DNA from 2 places in the Ramlibacter algicola genome. Region 2 is predicted to be linked to the other one. Evidence: riboswitches for the same ligand, from Rfam matches in the RefSeq annotation. Region 2 holds a riboswitch; the other holds the start of a gene.

Region 1 (7,126 bases), 3.4 Mb from region 2:
GAGCGTGGCGCGCGAGGACGGCTTCGAAGGCCTGAAGGCGGTGCTGCCGCCGCCCAGCCGCCGCGCCCTGGTCCTGATCGACCCGAGCTACGAGATCAAGAGCGACTACGCGAAGGTGCTCGCCGCCATGCGCGACGCGCTGCAGCGGTTCGCGACCGGGACGTACATGGTCTGGTACCCGATCATCCCGCGGCCCGAGGCGCATGACCTGCCACGCAAGCTGAAGGCGCTGGGCAACTCGTTCCGCAAGCCCTGGCTGCACGCGACGCTGGCGATCGGCCAGTCCGAGGACCCGCAACGCAAGGGCGGGCTGTCGGCCAGCGGCGTGTTCGTCGTCAACCCGCCGCACATCCTCAAGGCGGCTTTGCAGCCGGCGCTGCCGCAGCTGGTGGAGTTGCTGGGGCGCGGGCGCGGCAAGGGCCACGTGCTGGAGAGCGGCGGCGGCTGATCGCAGCGCTTCCGCCAAAAAGAAAACGGGCCCCGAGGGGCCCGTTGTCCTGTCCGATGCGAAGCGTCAGAAGTGGTACTCGACGCGCACCATCGGCGTCTTGGCGAGCGCGCCGGGACCGGCCGGGCCACGGTAGCTGTTGCCGAACTTGTTGCGCCAGTACTGGTACTCGAGGCCGGCCTTGAGCGTGTTCTTGCCCATGCCCAGGGCGCCGCTCACGTCGTACATCACCTGGCCGTCGAAGTTGAATTCCGGCGCGGTCTGGCCGCCGAATTCGTCCTTGCCCTTGGCCGCGATCCAGTTGGCGTAGCCCTCGAACGAGAAGCCGCTGCCGATCGGGATGCCCCAGCTGGCGCCCAGCATCGGGTGGGTGTCGTAGGTGTAGCGCGAGGCCACGCCCACCGGCTTGTTGCTCTCGTGCAGGAGGTACAGGCCGACGTTCAGGAAGCCGGGGACGTCCATGAACAGCGTCGGGCCGACCACCAGCATGCGCTTCTTGGACGCGTAGCCGGGGTCGTTCTTGGTGTTCCAGTCGAAGCCGGCCGTCAGGCCCAGGCCCCGCACCGGACCCATCTTGAAGTCCTTGCCGGTGACCTTGCCCAGGTCCAGCGTGTGGCGGTAGACGATGTACGCCTCCTGCGCCTCGGCATCGCGGTTGTCCGAGTCCAGCAGGTCGACGTTCAGGAAATTGCTGCCGTACTTGTAGCCGCTGGCGTGCGTGAAGTTGATGATGTTCTTGTGGATGTCCGTGCGGCCGAACGGCTCGGCGAACTTCGTGCCGTAGCGGTAGCCGATGGAGTTGTCGCTCCATTCGGCGGCGTGGGCCGAGGCGGCGGCCGCCAGCACGGCCAGGGTGACGAGAGTTCTTGCGTGCATGCTCTTCTCCGTTGATGTCAGGGTTTCAACGGATGAGCTTAGCGCAAGAAGGGTGCCTGCCCCTGACCGCAAGCTGCGGAAAGTCAGCGTTGTGCCGCCGGCAGTGGCGACACCACCACGGTCGCCGCGCCCCAGCCCAGGATGCCGAGCGTGCGGGCGGCGGCGTGGCTCAGGTCGATGATGCGACCGCGCACGTGCGGGCCGCGGTCGTTGATGCGCACCTCGATGCTGCGGCCGTTGCGTGGGTTCAGCACCCGCACCCGCGTGCCGAAGGGCAGCGTCGGATGCGCGGCCGTCAGCGCGTTCATGTCGAAGCGTTCGCCGCTCGCGGTGCGGCGGCCGTGGAACTCGAGGCCGTACCAGGAGGCCACGCCGCGGTGCTCCTGCAGGGCATCGGCCTGCGGAGCCTGGGCCGGCTCCGCATCGGCGGCGGCTTGCGGTGGCGCCCAGCCGCTGTCGACGTCGATCTCGCCGCCCCAGCACGTGGCAGCGGCGGCGCAGGCGAGCACCAACAGCGGGCGCCGCATCAGCGCGCCAGGCGGCGGCAGATCTCGAGCGTCGCCGCGGCCTGGTTCATCGTGTAGAAGTGCAGCGCCGGCGCGCCCGCGGCCACCAGCCGTTCGCACAGCTCGCTGACCACGTCGAGGCCGAACGCCTTGATCGACGCGCTGTCGTCGCCGAACGCCTGCAGCCGCAGGCGGATCCAGCGCGGCACCTCGGCACCGCAAGCGTCCGAGAAGCGCAGCAGCTGGCTCGAGCTGGTGATCGGCATGATCCCCGGCACCACCGGCACGTCGACGCCGCGCTTGCGCAATTCGTCGGTGTAGCGCAGGTACGCATCGGGGTTGAAGAAGTACTGCGTGATGCCGGCGTCGGCGCCCGCTTCCACCTTCGCGATGAAAGCCTGCAGGTCGGCGTCCGGTGACTTCGCCTGCGGGTGCACTTCGGGATACGCCGCCACTTCGATGCGGAACTGGCGCCCCGTCTCGCTGCGGATGAAGGCGACGAGTTCGCTGGCGTAGCGGAACTCGCCGCCCAGGCCGTACCCGCTGGGCAGGTCGCCGCGCAGGGCGACGATGCGCGTCACGCCCGCGGCCGCGTACGCCGCCAGCCGCTCGCGGAGGCTGTCGCGCGTCTGCCCGATGCAGGACAGGTGCGGCGCCGCGGAGACGCCCTCACCCATGATCTCCCGCACGGCGAGCAGCGTGCCTTCCTGCGTCGAGCCGCCGGCACCGAACGTCACCGAGCAGAACTCGGGCTCCAGCGCGTACAGCTTCTGGCGCGCGGCGCGCAGCTTCTCGGCCCCTTCCGGGGTCTTGGGCGGGAAGAATTCGAGGCTGATCGGAACGGTCGTCATGTCATGTCCTGGTCGCCAGGAGGAAGAATTCGCGGTTGCCGTCGCCGCCGCGGATGGGGCTGTCGAACCAGCCGTCCACCGCCAGGCCACTGGCCTCGCACGCCGCGCGCAGGCGCTGCTCCACCACCGGATACAGCGCCTCGTCCCGCACGATGCCACCCTTGCCGAGCTGGCCGGGCTGCAACTCGAACTGGGGCTTGGCCAGCATGAGCAGTCTGCCGCCCGCGTGCAGCAAGGGCGCCACGGCCGGCAGCACCAGCGTGAGCGAGATGAAGGACAGGTCGCCGACGGCGAGGTCGAAGCCTGCTTCGACACCCGCGGTCGCCAGCACGCCGGCATCGAGCGAGCGCGCGTTGCACTTCTCGATGCACACGACCCGCGCGTCGCCACGCAAGCGCTCGTGCAACTGGCCGTGGCCGACGTCCACGCCGGCCACCTTCGCCGCACCGCGCTGCAGGAGAACGTCGGTGAAGCCGCCGGTGGACTGGCCCACGTCGAGGCAGCGCCAGCCGGTCACATCGAGCCGCGCCTGGTCGAGCGCGCCTTCCAGCTTCAGGCCGCCGCGCGAGACGTAGCGCGTCTCGGCGTCGTCGCGCAGTTCGAGTTGCGCCGCTTCGGGCACCTCGTCGCCGTTCTTGGCGACGTCGCGCCACGCCCGCCCGTCATGCCAGCGCAAGCCCGCGGCGATGAGCCGCTGCGCCTGCGAGCGCGTGGCCGCGAGGCCGCGTTCGACGAGGAGTTGGTCGGCACGCATGGTGGGAATCTCGTCATTCCCGCGGAGGCGGGAATCCACCGCTCCCGCCATCGGATGGAAGCGATGGGTCCCCGCCTCCGCGGGGACGACGGGTTCATCAATACCGGTACGTGTCGGGCTTGTACGGCCCGGTCTTCTTCACGCCGATGTACGCCGCCTGCTCCTCGGTGAGCTCGGTCAGCTCGGCGCGCAGCTTGGACAGCTGCAGGCGGGCGACCTTCTCGTCGAGGTGCTTGGGCAGCACGTACACCTTGCCGACTTCGTACTCGTCCGGCTTGGTGAACAGCTCGATCTGCGCCAGCGTCTGGTTGGCGAAGGACGAGGACATCACGTAGCTGGGGTGGCCGGTGCCGCAGCCTAGGTTCACGAGGCGGCCCTTGGCCAGCAGGATGATGCGCTTGCCGTCCTCGAAGATGACGTGGTCGACCTGCGGCTTGATCTCTTCCCACTGGCACTTCTTCTCGAGCGACGCGACGTCGATCTCGTTGTCGAAGTGGCCGATGTTGCAGACGATCGCCTGGTCCTTCATCTTCGCCATGTGGGCGTAGGTGATGACGTCGCGGTTGCCGGTGGCGGTCACGAAGATGTCGGCCTTGTCGGCGGCGTACTCCATCGTCACCACGCGGTAGCCTTCCATCGCGGCCTGCAGGGCGTTGATCGGGTCGATCTCGGTGACCCACACCTGCGCCGACAGCGCGCGCAGCGCCTGCGCCGAGCCCTTGCCCACGTCGCCGTAGCCGGCCACCAGCGCGACCTTGCCGGCCACCATGACGTCAGTTGCGCGCTTGATGCCGTCGACCAGCGACTCGCGGCAGCCGTACAGGTTGTCGAACTTGCTCTTGGTGACGGAGTCGTTGACGTTGATCGCGCGGAACTTCAGCAGGCCCTTGTTGGCCATGTCGATCAGGCGGTGCACGCCGGTCGTGGTTTCCTCGGTCACGCCGAGGATTTCCTTCGCCTTGCGCGAGTACCAGGTCGGGTCTTCCTTGAGCTTCCTGCGGATCGCCGCGTGGAGGATGCGCTCCTCTTCCGACGAGTGCGTGTCGATCAGCGACAGGTCCTGCTCGCAGCGCTGGCCCAGGTGCATCAGCAGCGTCGCGTCGCCGCCGTCGTCCAGGATCATGTTCGGGCCTTCGCCGTCGGTGCCCTTGGCGCCGAAGTCGAAGATGCGGTGCGTGTAGTCCCAGTACTCTTCCAGCGTCTCGCCCTTGACGGCGAACACCGGCGTGCCGGCAGCGGCGATGGCCGCGGCGGCGTGGTCCTGGGTGGAGAAGATGTTGCACGAGGCCCAGCGCACCTGCGCGCCCAGCGCCTGCAGCGTCTCGATCAGCACCGCGGTCTGGATCGTCATGTGCAGCGAGCCGGTGATGCGCGCGCCCTTCAGGGGCTGGCTCCTGGCGTATTCCTCGCGGATCGCCATCAGGCCCGGCATCTCGGTCTCGGCGATCTTGATTTCCTTGCGGCCCCAGTCGGCGAGCGACAGGTCGGCGATGACGCAATCCTGCGTCGCGGTGTTCTTGAGAACGGCGTTCATGGTGGCTCCAGTTCGATGGTGTCAGCCACTGCCGGCGCGGACTCACCACACGTGGACAGTGGGTGAGCGTCGTTGCGAAGGTTTCCGAGCCTCACGCCGTGCGGCGCTGCAACGCTCCTCGGATGGCGGCGATTATACGGAAGGGTTCCCGTCGAGCCGCTCCGTCCCCGGCTGCGCACGGCGTGCGGTACAACCGCCGGATGGCCACCGAATCCCTGTTCACCTCCCCCATCGATCCCATGCTGGCCAAGATCGCCGAAGCGCTGCCCGAGGCGGAGGGCTTTCTCTTCGAGCCCAAGTGGGATGGCTTTCGCGCCATCGTCTTCCGCGACACGACCGGCGTGCGCATCCAGAGCCGCGACCTGAAGGCGCTCAACCGCTACTTCCCCGAGCTGGAGAAGGTGCTGGCCGAGCAGTTGCCCAAGGGCTGCATCCTCGACGGCGAGATCGTGGTCGCGGGTCCGCAGGGCCTGGACTTCGACGCGCTGCAGCAGCGCATCCATCCGGCGGCCTCGCGCATCGGCAAGCTGGCGAAGGAAACGCCGGCCGGCTTCGTCGCCTTCGACCTGCTCGCCGCCGGCGGCAAGTCGGTGATGGACCTGCCGCAGCAGGAGCGCCGCCAGCGCCTCGAAAGCCTGCTCAAGTCCGCGAAGCCGCCGCTGCGCCTGACGCCCGTGACGACCGATCGCGCGCTGGCGCAGGACTGGCTGCAGCGCTTCGAAGGCGCCGGGCTCGACGGCGTGATGGCCAAGCCCGTCGATGCGAAGTACCAGCCGGGCAAGCGCACGATGTTCAAGATCAAGCACGCGCGCACCGTCGACTGCGTGGTCGCGGGGTTCCGTTGGTACAAGGACACGCAGGATGCGGTCGGCTCGCTGTTGCTCGGGCTGTACGACGAGTCCGGGCAATTGCAGCACGTGGGCGTGACGTCGTCGTTCACGATGGCGCGCCGCCGCGAACTGGTGGAGGAACTCGCGCCGATGCGCGAGAACGCGATGGCCGACCATCCCTGGCGCGAGTGGGCGCAGGCCAGCGTCGGCGACGCCGACCGCATGCCGGGTGCGAAGAGCCGCTGGAGCGGCGCCAAGGACCTCGCGTGGGAGCCGCTGCGCCCCGAGCGCGTGTGCGAAGTGAAGTACGACCACCTGCAGGGCCGCCGCTTCCGCCATGCGACCACCTTCCTGCGCTGGCGCGACGACAAGCCCGCGGCCGAGTGCCGCTACGACCAGCTCGAAGTGGCGACGCCGTTCGAGCTGAAGCAGGTCTTCGCTCCGGAGCCTGCGCGGCAGAAAGACGGGTCCGCGTTGGGCCGAGAAGGGGCCAGAGGCTAGGCGACGAGTTCCTCGATGACGAAGCGGCGGTAGTACACCGCCGACGACACCGGCACGCCGCGCAACACTTCCATCAGGTGCTCGCAAGCCTTCGCGTTGCGCGCCGGCAGCAGCAGCGCGTGGTGGCCTTCGCGCGCGAGCTCGGCGAAATGCCGCACCGTGTGCTCCTCGAAGCCGACCGACGGCAGCGCGATGTCGCGGTGCTCGAACAGGTGCAGCACGTCGAGCACGTCGGCCGGCCGCAGCAGGTGCACCCCGGTGCAGTCCTGCCCGTCGCCGCACAGCAGGTCCTCCGCGCGCCGCGCGTCGGCCTCCGTGGGCACCATCACGAACAGGTGGCCGGTGGGATAGAAGTCGCCGAGCAGCGACATCATCTTGCGTTCCAGGTGGAAGTCTTTCATGGCATGTCTCCTGGCGTTCCTTGTGCGCCTCGGCGGCACGCGCGTCAACGTGCAGGCGCTGCAGGAGGTAACCGGTTGTCATCCGCGAGGGCGGGGCGCTTCGCTTCCCCTTCCAACTCGACGCAGAGGACACAGAGGAAAGAGAGGACGAAGAGGAATCCAATCCGGAAATTCTCTGCGTCCTCTCTCTCCTTTCCCTGCGTCCTCTGCGTTGGAGGCCCGCGAGCGCCAGCGAGCGGAACCTACTTGCCCGGCCGGTCCCTGGGCGGCACGTGCTCGAGATTGATGCGCACGCGATACCACAGCGACGAGCTGCCGCGCATGCGGTCGACCAGCACGTCGGCGGGCTGCAGGTGCGACGCGGCCTTCGGGTGCTTCTGCTTCCACTGCTCCGCCGCCGCGACGGCTTCGTCCTCGCGATCGGC
Region 2 (7,126 bases):
CACCGCGTCCACCGACTCGGGCGTGCAAGGGAAGCGATGGGTCCCCGCCGCCGCGGGGACGACGCAGTCATTGCGGCCGGAAGCCGCTCGCCTGGATGATCTTCGCCCACGCCGCGCTGTAGGCACGTTCGCGCGCTGCCAGTTGCTGCGCTGGCATGTGGCCGACGGTGAGGCCCGTCGCAGTGAGCTTCTCGCGCACGTCGGGCATCGCGATCGCCTTCGCCACGGCCTCGCCGATACGGTCGATGGTGGCTTGCGGCGTGCTCGCGGGCGCGAACAGGCCGTAGTACGGCACGTCCTCGAAGCCGGGCAGGCCCAGCTCGGAGAAGGTCGGCGCGTCCGGCACGGCAGCCTGGCGGTCCGTTCCCATCACCGCGACGACGCGGATCTTGCCGGCCCTGTGGTTCTCGATGAAGTCGGGAATCGAGCCGATGCCGGCGCCGATCTGGTTGCCCAGCATGTCGGCCATCATCGGCGCGCTGCCGCGGTAGGGCGCGGCCTGCAGGTCCAGCTTCCACTTTTGCCCGATCACCTTGACGAGGAACTCGGGCACCGACGCCGGTGCGGGAACGCCCACGTTGCCCTTGCCGCCCTGGCTGCGCACCCAGGCGACGTACTCCTGCATCGTCCGTGCAGGCGTGCCGCCCGACAGCGCCAGCGCATTCACGAAGGTGGCGAAGCCGGCGACGGCGACGAAGTCGCGCGCGGGATCGAAGCCGGGGCTCTTCGTCACCAGCGGCAGGATCGAGATCGTGTGGTCGTGCGACAGGAACACGGTGTGCCCGTCGGGCTGCGCCGCCTTCAGCGCCTGCGCGGCGATCTGGCCACCCGCGCCCGCGCGGTTGTCGACCAGCACCGGCTGGCCCAGCAGGTCCTTGAGCTTCTCGCCCAGCGTGCGCGCGATCGCGTCCGTGCCGCCGCCCGGCGGGAAGCCGACCAGGATGCGAAACGGGGCCTTGTCGGCGGATTGCGCGAAGCTGGGCAGGGCGGCCGCGGCCAGCGCGGCGGTGAGCAGGGAACGGCGGGACGTCATGCTGCGATTCTGCGACCGGTGGGCTGTCGGTAAAATGACGCATCCCGAGGGGCGTTGCAGCGCCGGTTTCCATGCCGGCGTCAGGCTCGGGATCCCAACGACGCTCACCGATCGCGGCCCCGCCGCATGCATCCAGGTGAGCTGATGACTTCTCCCGTTCCCCCGCTGAAACTCGCCGGCCTCGAGCCCGTCTCGATCGGCCCCGGTTCGCTGTTCGTCAACGTCGGCGAGCGCACCAACGTCACCGGATCGAAAGCGTTCGCGCGGCTGATCCTGGCCGGCCAGTTCGAAGAGGCATTGGCGGTCGCGCGCCAGCAGGTCGAGAACGGCGCCCAGGTCATCGACGTCAACATGGACGAAGCCATGCTGGACAGCAAGGCGGCCATGGTGCGTTTCCTCAACCTGATCGCCAGCGAGCCCGACATCGCGCGCGTGCCGGTCATGGTCGACAGCTCCAAGTGGGAGGTGATCGAGGCCGGCCTGCGTTGCCTGCAGGGCAAGGGCATCGTGAACTCGATCTCGCTGAAGGAAGGCGAAGCCGAGTTCAAGCGGCAGGCCACGCTGGTCAAGCGGTATGGCGCCGCGGCCGTCGTGATGGCGTTCGACGAGCAGGGCCAGGCCGACAGCTACGAACGCAAGATCCGGATCTGCGAGCGCGCCTACCGCATGTTGGTCGACGAAGTGGACTTCCCGCCCGAGGACATCATCTTCGACCCCAACATCTTCGCGATCGCCACCGGCATCGAGGAGCACGACAACTACGCCGTCGACTTCATCAACGCGACGACCTGGATCAAGCAGAACCTGCCCGGCGCGAAGGTGAGCGGCGGGGTGTCGAACGTGAGCTTCTCGTTCCGTGGCAACGACCCGGTGCGCGAGGCGATCCACACCGTGTTCCTGTACCACGCGATCAAGGCGGGCATGGACATGGGCATCGTCAACGCCGGCATGGTGGGCGTCTACGACGACGTCGAACCCACGCTGCGCGAGCGCGTCGAGGACGTCGTGCTCAATCGCCGCAAGGACGCGGGCGAGCGGCTGGTGGAGATCGCGGAGAGCGCCAAGGGCGCTGCCAAGGACGAAGGCAAGAAGAACGAATGGCGCCAGCTGCCGGTGGAGCAGCGGCTGGCGCACGCGCTGGTGCACGGCATCACCGACCACATCGTTCCCGACACCGAGGAGATGTACCAGAAGGTGCTGGCCGCCAAGGGCCGCCCGCTGCACGTCATCGAGGGCCCGCTGATGGACGGGATGAACATCGTGGGCGACCTGTTCGGCCAGGGCAAGATGTTCCTGCCGCAGGTGGTGAAGTCGGCCCGCGTGATGAAGCAGGCCGTCGCCCACCTCATTCCCTACATCGAGGAAGAGAAGAAGCAGCAGGAGGCGGCGGGCCAGGACGTCAAGGCCAAGGGCAAGATCGTCATCGCCACGGTCAAGGGCGACGTGCACGACATCGGCAAGAACATCGTCACCGTCGTCCTCCAGTGCAACAACTTCGAGGTGGTGAACATGGGCGTGATGGTCCCGTGCCACGAGATCCTGGCCAAGGCCAAGGTCGAGGGCGCGGACATCGTCGGCCTGTCGGGCCTGATCACGCCGTCGCTGGAGGAGATGCAGTACGTCGCCACCGAGATGCAGAAGGACGAGCACTTCCGCCTGAAGAAGATCCCGCTGTTGATCGGCGGCGCGACGACCAGCCGTGTGCACACGGCGGTGAAGATCGCGCCGCACTACGAAGGCCCGGTGGTCTACGTGCCCGATGCGTCGCGCAGCGTGGGCGTCGCCACCAACCTGCTGTCGGAGCAGGCGGCGAAGTTCCTCGCCGACGTCGAGGCCGACTACGAGAAGGTGCGGCAGCTGCACGCCAGCAAGAAGCAGGTCCCGCTGGTCACGCTGGCGCAGGCGCGCGCCAACAAGACGCCGATCGAGTGGGCCGGCTACACGCCGCCGCAGCCGAAGTTCATCGGCCGCCGCGTGTTCAGGAACTTCGACCTCGGCGAGCTGGCCAGGTACATCGACTGGGGCCCGTTCTTCCAGACCTGGGACCTGGCGGGCCGTTTCCCCGAAATCCTCAAGGACGACGTCGTCGGCAGCGAAGCCGTGCGCGTGTTCTCCGACGGCCAGCGCATGCTCAAGCGCCTGGTCGAAGGGCGCTGGCTCACGGCGAATGCGGTGGTCGGCTTCTGGCCGGCGAACACCGTGCGTGACGACGACATCGAGCTGTACGCGGACGAGACGCGCACCGACCTCGCGATGACCTGGTATGGCCTGCGCCAGCAGACCGAGAAGCCGGTGGTCGACGGCCAGCCGCGGCCGAACCGTTCGCTGGCCGACTTCATCGCGCCCAAGGGCGTGGTCGCCGACTACATCGGCGCGTTCGCGGTCACCGCGGGCATCGGCGCGGAGGTCAAGGAGCAGTACTTCCTCAAGGACCTCGACGACTACTCGGCGATCATGCTCAAGGCCATCGCCGACCGCCTGGCCGAGGCGTTCGCCGAGTGCCTGCACGAGCGCGTGCGCAAGGACCTGTGGGGCTACGCGTCCGGCGAGCAGCTGTCCATCGAGGACCTCATCGCCGAGAAGTACCAGGGCATCCGTCCGGCGCCGGGCTATCCGGCGTGCCCCGACCACAGCGTGAAGGCCGACCTGTTCCAGCTGCTGCAGGCATCGGAGGCGGGCATGGGCCTGACCGAGAGCATGGCGATGACGCCGGCGGCCAGCGTGAGCGGCTTCTACTTCAGCCACCCGCAGAGCACGTACTTCAACGTCGGCCGCATCGGCGACGACCAGGTCGACGACCTGGTCGCACGCCGTGGCGCCGAGCGCAAGCAGCTCGAGCGCCTGCTGGCGCCGAATCTCTAGTTGGTCGCGAAGCGCGACACGGTGATGCCGTGGCGCGCGAGCAGCTCGGTCCAGCGCGGCCCACGCAGCACCTCGTGCTCGACGTGGCGCGCGGCAGCGATGGGGTCGGCCATGGGGGCGTCGTCCTCTGCGGCCGGATGGCACATGAGCGAATCGCCTTCGGCGGCTCGCGCGAGCCAGCGATCCAGCAGCGCGGCGTACGTCTCGCCATCGACGTCGAACGGGTACACGCCCAACAGGTGCTGCGTCATGGGCAAGTCTTGCCGCCGCGCCGCTGCGCGCATCGCATTGCCTCCGAGGGCCGCGATCACGCGCGGCTTGGTTCCCGGCTCGCTGGCGGGCACGGCCGTGCCGCGCAGCCACGGCCGGATGCCACGCCGCGCGATCTCCTCCAGCAGCGGCCCACGCACGCCGGGCAGCTGGTGCACGTGCTGGTGGCCGTCGACGTGGTCCGGCGCGCGGCCCATCGCCGCTTCGAACGCGTCGAACTGCGCGCGGATTTCGGCGGCAATGCGCGATGCAGGCAGTGCGCCGAGGTACGCTCGCCCGATGAATGCTCCCAGGCCGCTGCGCAGGCCCGCGTCGAACGGCGCCTCGGTGAAGTCCAGGTGCAGGCCGACGTCGATCGTGTGCAGGGCGCGCAACTCGCGCGCGGCTTCCTTCCAGCGCGGAGAGCCGACCAGGCAACTGGTGGCGGAGACGCGGCCGGTGGCCGCGAGTTCCAGCACCGCCGCGTCCACGCCCGGGCGCAAGGCATAGTCGTCGATGCAGACCACCAGCCGCTTGCCGTTCACCGCATGATCCCGATCCGGCGCCTCGCCAGCTTCATCCTCGTCGGCGCGACCGCCGCTGCCGTGCACTTCGCCGTCGTGAAGGTGCTGGTGGAAGCGACCGGCACGCATCCGCTGCTCGCCAACGTCGGCGGCTGGCTGGTGGCGTTCGTGGTGTCGTTCGCGGGCCAGCACCGCTTCACCTTCGGCGATCGCCGCGCGCCGGTGCAGCAGGCGGCGCCGCGCTTCTTCGCGATTTCCGCAGCCGGGTTCGCGGCCAACGAGCTGATGTACGCGGCGACGCTGCGGTTGTCGGGCTTGCGGTACGACGTCGCGCTGGCGCTCGTGCTCGTCGCCGTCGCCGTCATGACTTACCTGCTGAGCTCGCGCTGGGCGTTCCGGCGCCGCACTGCGCCGCCACCGGCACCCAATCCCTGACTTCCCACAGCACGGTGTCGCGGCTGCGCGCGACCTCGCGCGCGTTCGACGCCAGCATTGGGAACGCCTCCTTCATGTCGCTGCCGCCGACAACCCAGCTGGTGACGCCGGGGCAATTGGCCTGCACCAGCGCGCTGGTGGGCAGCAGCGGGGACGGCGTGCCGGGTGCGAGGAACTCGCTGGCATCCAGCAACTCGCGCCGCCAGTTGTCCGCCTGCGTGAGTGCCTTGTCGTCCCAGCGCTCCAGCACCGGCACCGGCCGCTGCAGCCGCGCGTAGAACGCCAGGTCGAAGTAGTAGTTGCGCACGAAGGCGATCGGGCGATCGGGCTGCGTGGCCACGATGCGCGCCAGGTCCCGAGTGTGCTTCTGCTTGGCGAGCGCGACCGCGACCGGCGCGACCAGGCAAGTGATGGCAGCCACGATCACGGTCACTCGCGCGAGCATCGCGCCGCGGCCAGCGAGCTCGCGAACGGCCTGCCAGCGCAGCGCCACCAGCAGCGCGAGCGGCGGCACCGCCGGCAGCACGTACCCCACCAGCTTGGAGCGCGGCAGCGAGAAGAACGCCACGATCGCGACCAGCCACACCCACGCGAGCACACGCACGGCGCGGGCGGTGTCGTCGGCCGGGGCAGGGGCGCGGCGCGTGAGCCACAAGGTCCATGGCAAGCCGAACACCAGCAGCACGACCGGGAAGAACCACGGCCCGTGCGCGTTGTTGAACCCGGCCTGCGTGTAGCGGCTGAAGTGCTGGACGACGAAGAAGTAGTGCAGGAAGGCGTCGAAGCGCTCCTGCATGACCGCGAACCACGGCGCCGCGACCACCAGGAACACCAGCAGCACCGGCCACCAGAACAGCGACAGGATGCGGCGCCAGCGGCGCGCGAGCAGCAGCCAGGCGATCAGCACCATGCCGGGCAGCACGAAGCCGATCAGGCCTTTGGCCAGCGTGGCGCCCGCGGCCAGCGCACCGCCGGCGATCAGCCACTTGCGGCGCGACGGATCGTCCATCGGCAGCAGCGACGCGTGCGCGAACGCGAGGATGGTGGCCGTGATCCAGCCGGCCACCAGCATGTCCAGGTTCGAGTACTGCGCCGACATGAACACCAGCGGCATCGTCGCCAGCACCAGCGCCCACGCGCGGCCGACGGTGTCGCCCAGCCAGCGGCGGCCGAACAGGAACGCGCTGGCCACCATCAGGCAGGCGCCCGACCACGGCGCGACGCGGCCGGCCCATTCGACGTTGCCGAACAGCGAGAGCGACGCGCCGGTGATCCAGTAGAACAGCGGCGGCTTGTGGAAGTAGGGCAGGCCGTCCAGCGTCGGCGTGAGCCATTCGCCCGAGCGCACCATCTCCCAGGCGACACCGATGTAGCGGCCCTCGTCGGGCAGCGCCAGCGGCCGGATCCAGGTGGTGAACGCCAGCCAGGCGAAGGCCAGCGCGAGCAGCGCGGCGGGGCGCCGCGGCAATCCGGTCATCGGCCCGTCAACCCCTGGCCATGCACGTCCTTGACCACGTACAGCGGGCGCGCCTTCACTTCCTCGAAGATGCGGCCGACGTACTCGCCGACGATGCCGATCAGGACCATCTGGATGCCCAGCAGCAGGGCGACGCCGACCACGATGGTGGTCCAGCCCGACACCTCGTTGCCCCACAGCCAGTAGGCGACGGTGAGGAACACGCCGTACAGCATCGAGAAGAACGCGACCAGCATGCCGATCACCGTGGCCAGCCGCAGCGGCCAGGTGGTGAACGCCGTCAGGCCGATCAGCGACAGGCTCACCAGCCGCCGGTAGTTGAAGTGCGTCTTGCCGTGTGCGCGCTCGCCCGGCACGTAGGGCAGGGCGACGGCCTGGAAGCCGACCCACGCGTACAGGCCCTTCATGAAGCGCGTGCGCTCGGGCAGCGACAGCAGCGCGTCGACCACGGCGCGGTCCATCAGGCGGAAGTCACCGCCGTCGGGCGGCACGTCGAAGCCTTCGAACGCATTGAGCAGCCGGTAGAAGGCCCGCGTGCCGACCCGC

What was found. Region 2 has a riboswitch for S-adenosylhomocysteine ahead of metH (methionine synthase). Riboswitches for the same ligand answer to the same signal wherever they lie in the genome.
Region 1: it holds a riboswitch for S-adenosylhomocysteine, as region 2 does, so the genes downstream of both, ahcY (adenosylhomocysteinase) here and metH (methionine synthase) in region 2, are expected to answer to the same signal.

The regions. Positions count from the first base shown of each region.
Region 1 is NZ_JAEDAO010000001.1:3,936,891-3,944,016, forward strand. Features, by position in the region: gene I8E28_RS19305 (23S rRNA (adenine(2030)-N(6))-methyltransferase RlmJ) at 1-448, shown strand, start outside; gene I8E28_RS19310 (outer envelope protein) at 515-1,324, opposite strand; gene I8E28_RS19315 (septal ring lytic transglycosylase RlpA family protein) at 1,408-1,851, opposite strand; gene metF (methylenetetrahydrofolate reductase [NAD(P)H]) at 1,851-2,681, opposite strand; gene I8E28_RS19325 (TlyA family RNA methyltransferase) at 2,683-3,435, opposite strand; gene ahcY (adenosylhomocysteinase) at 3,533-4,969, opposite strand; S-adenosyl-L-homocysteine riboswitch at 5,027-5,095, opposite strand; gene I8E28_RS19335 (ATP-dependent DNA ligase) at 5,170-6,300, shown strand; gene I8E28_RS19340 (RNA-binding protein) at 6,297-6,701, opposite strand; gene ligD (non-homologous end-joining DNA ligase) at 6,944-7,126, opposite strand, start outside.
Region 2 is NZ_JAEDAO010000001.1:488,684-495,809, forward strand. Features, by position in the region: gene I8E28_RS02375 (Bug family tripartite tricarboxylate transporter substrate binding protein) at 68-1,033, opposite strand; S-adenosyl-L-homocysteine riboswitch at 1,074-1,146, shown strand; gene metH (methionine synthase) at 1,178-3,895, shown strand; gene I8E28_RS02385 (ChbG/HpnK family deacetylase) at 3,892-4,689, opposite strand; gene I8E28_RS02390 (GtrA family protein) at 4,693-5,103, shown strand; gene I8E28_RS02395 (ArnT family glycosyltransferase) at 5,030-6,580, opposite strand; gene I8E28_RS02400 (glycosyltransferase family 2 protein) at 6,577-7,126, opposite strand, start outside.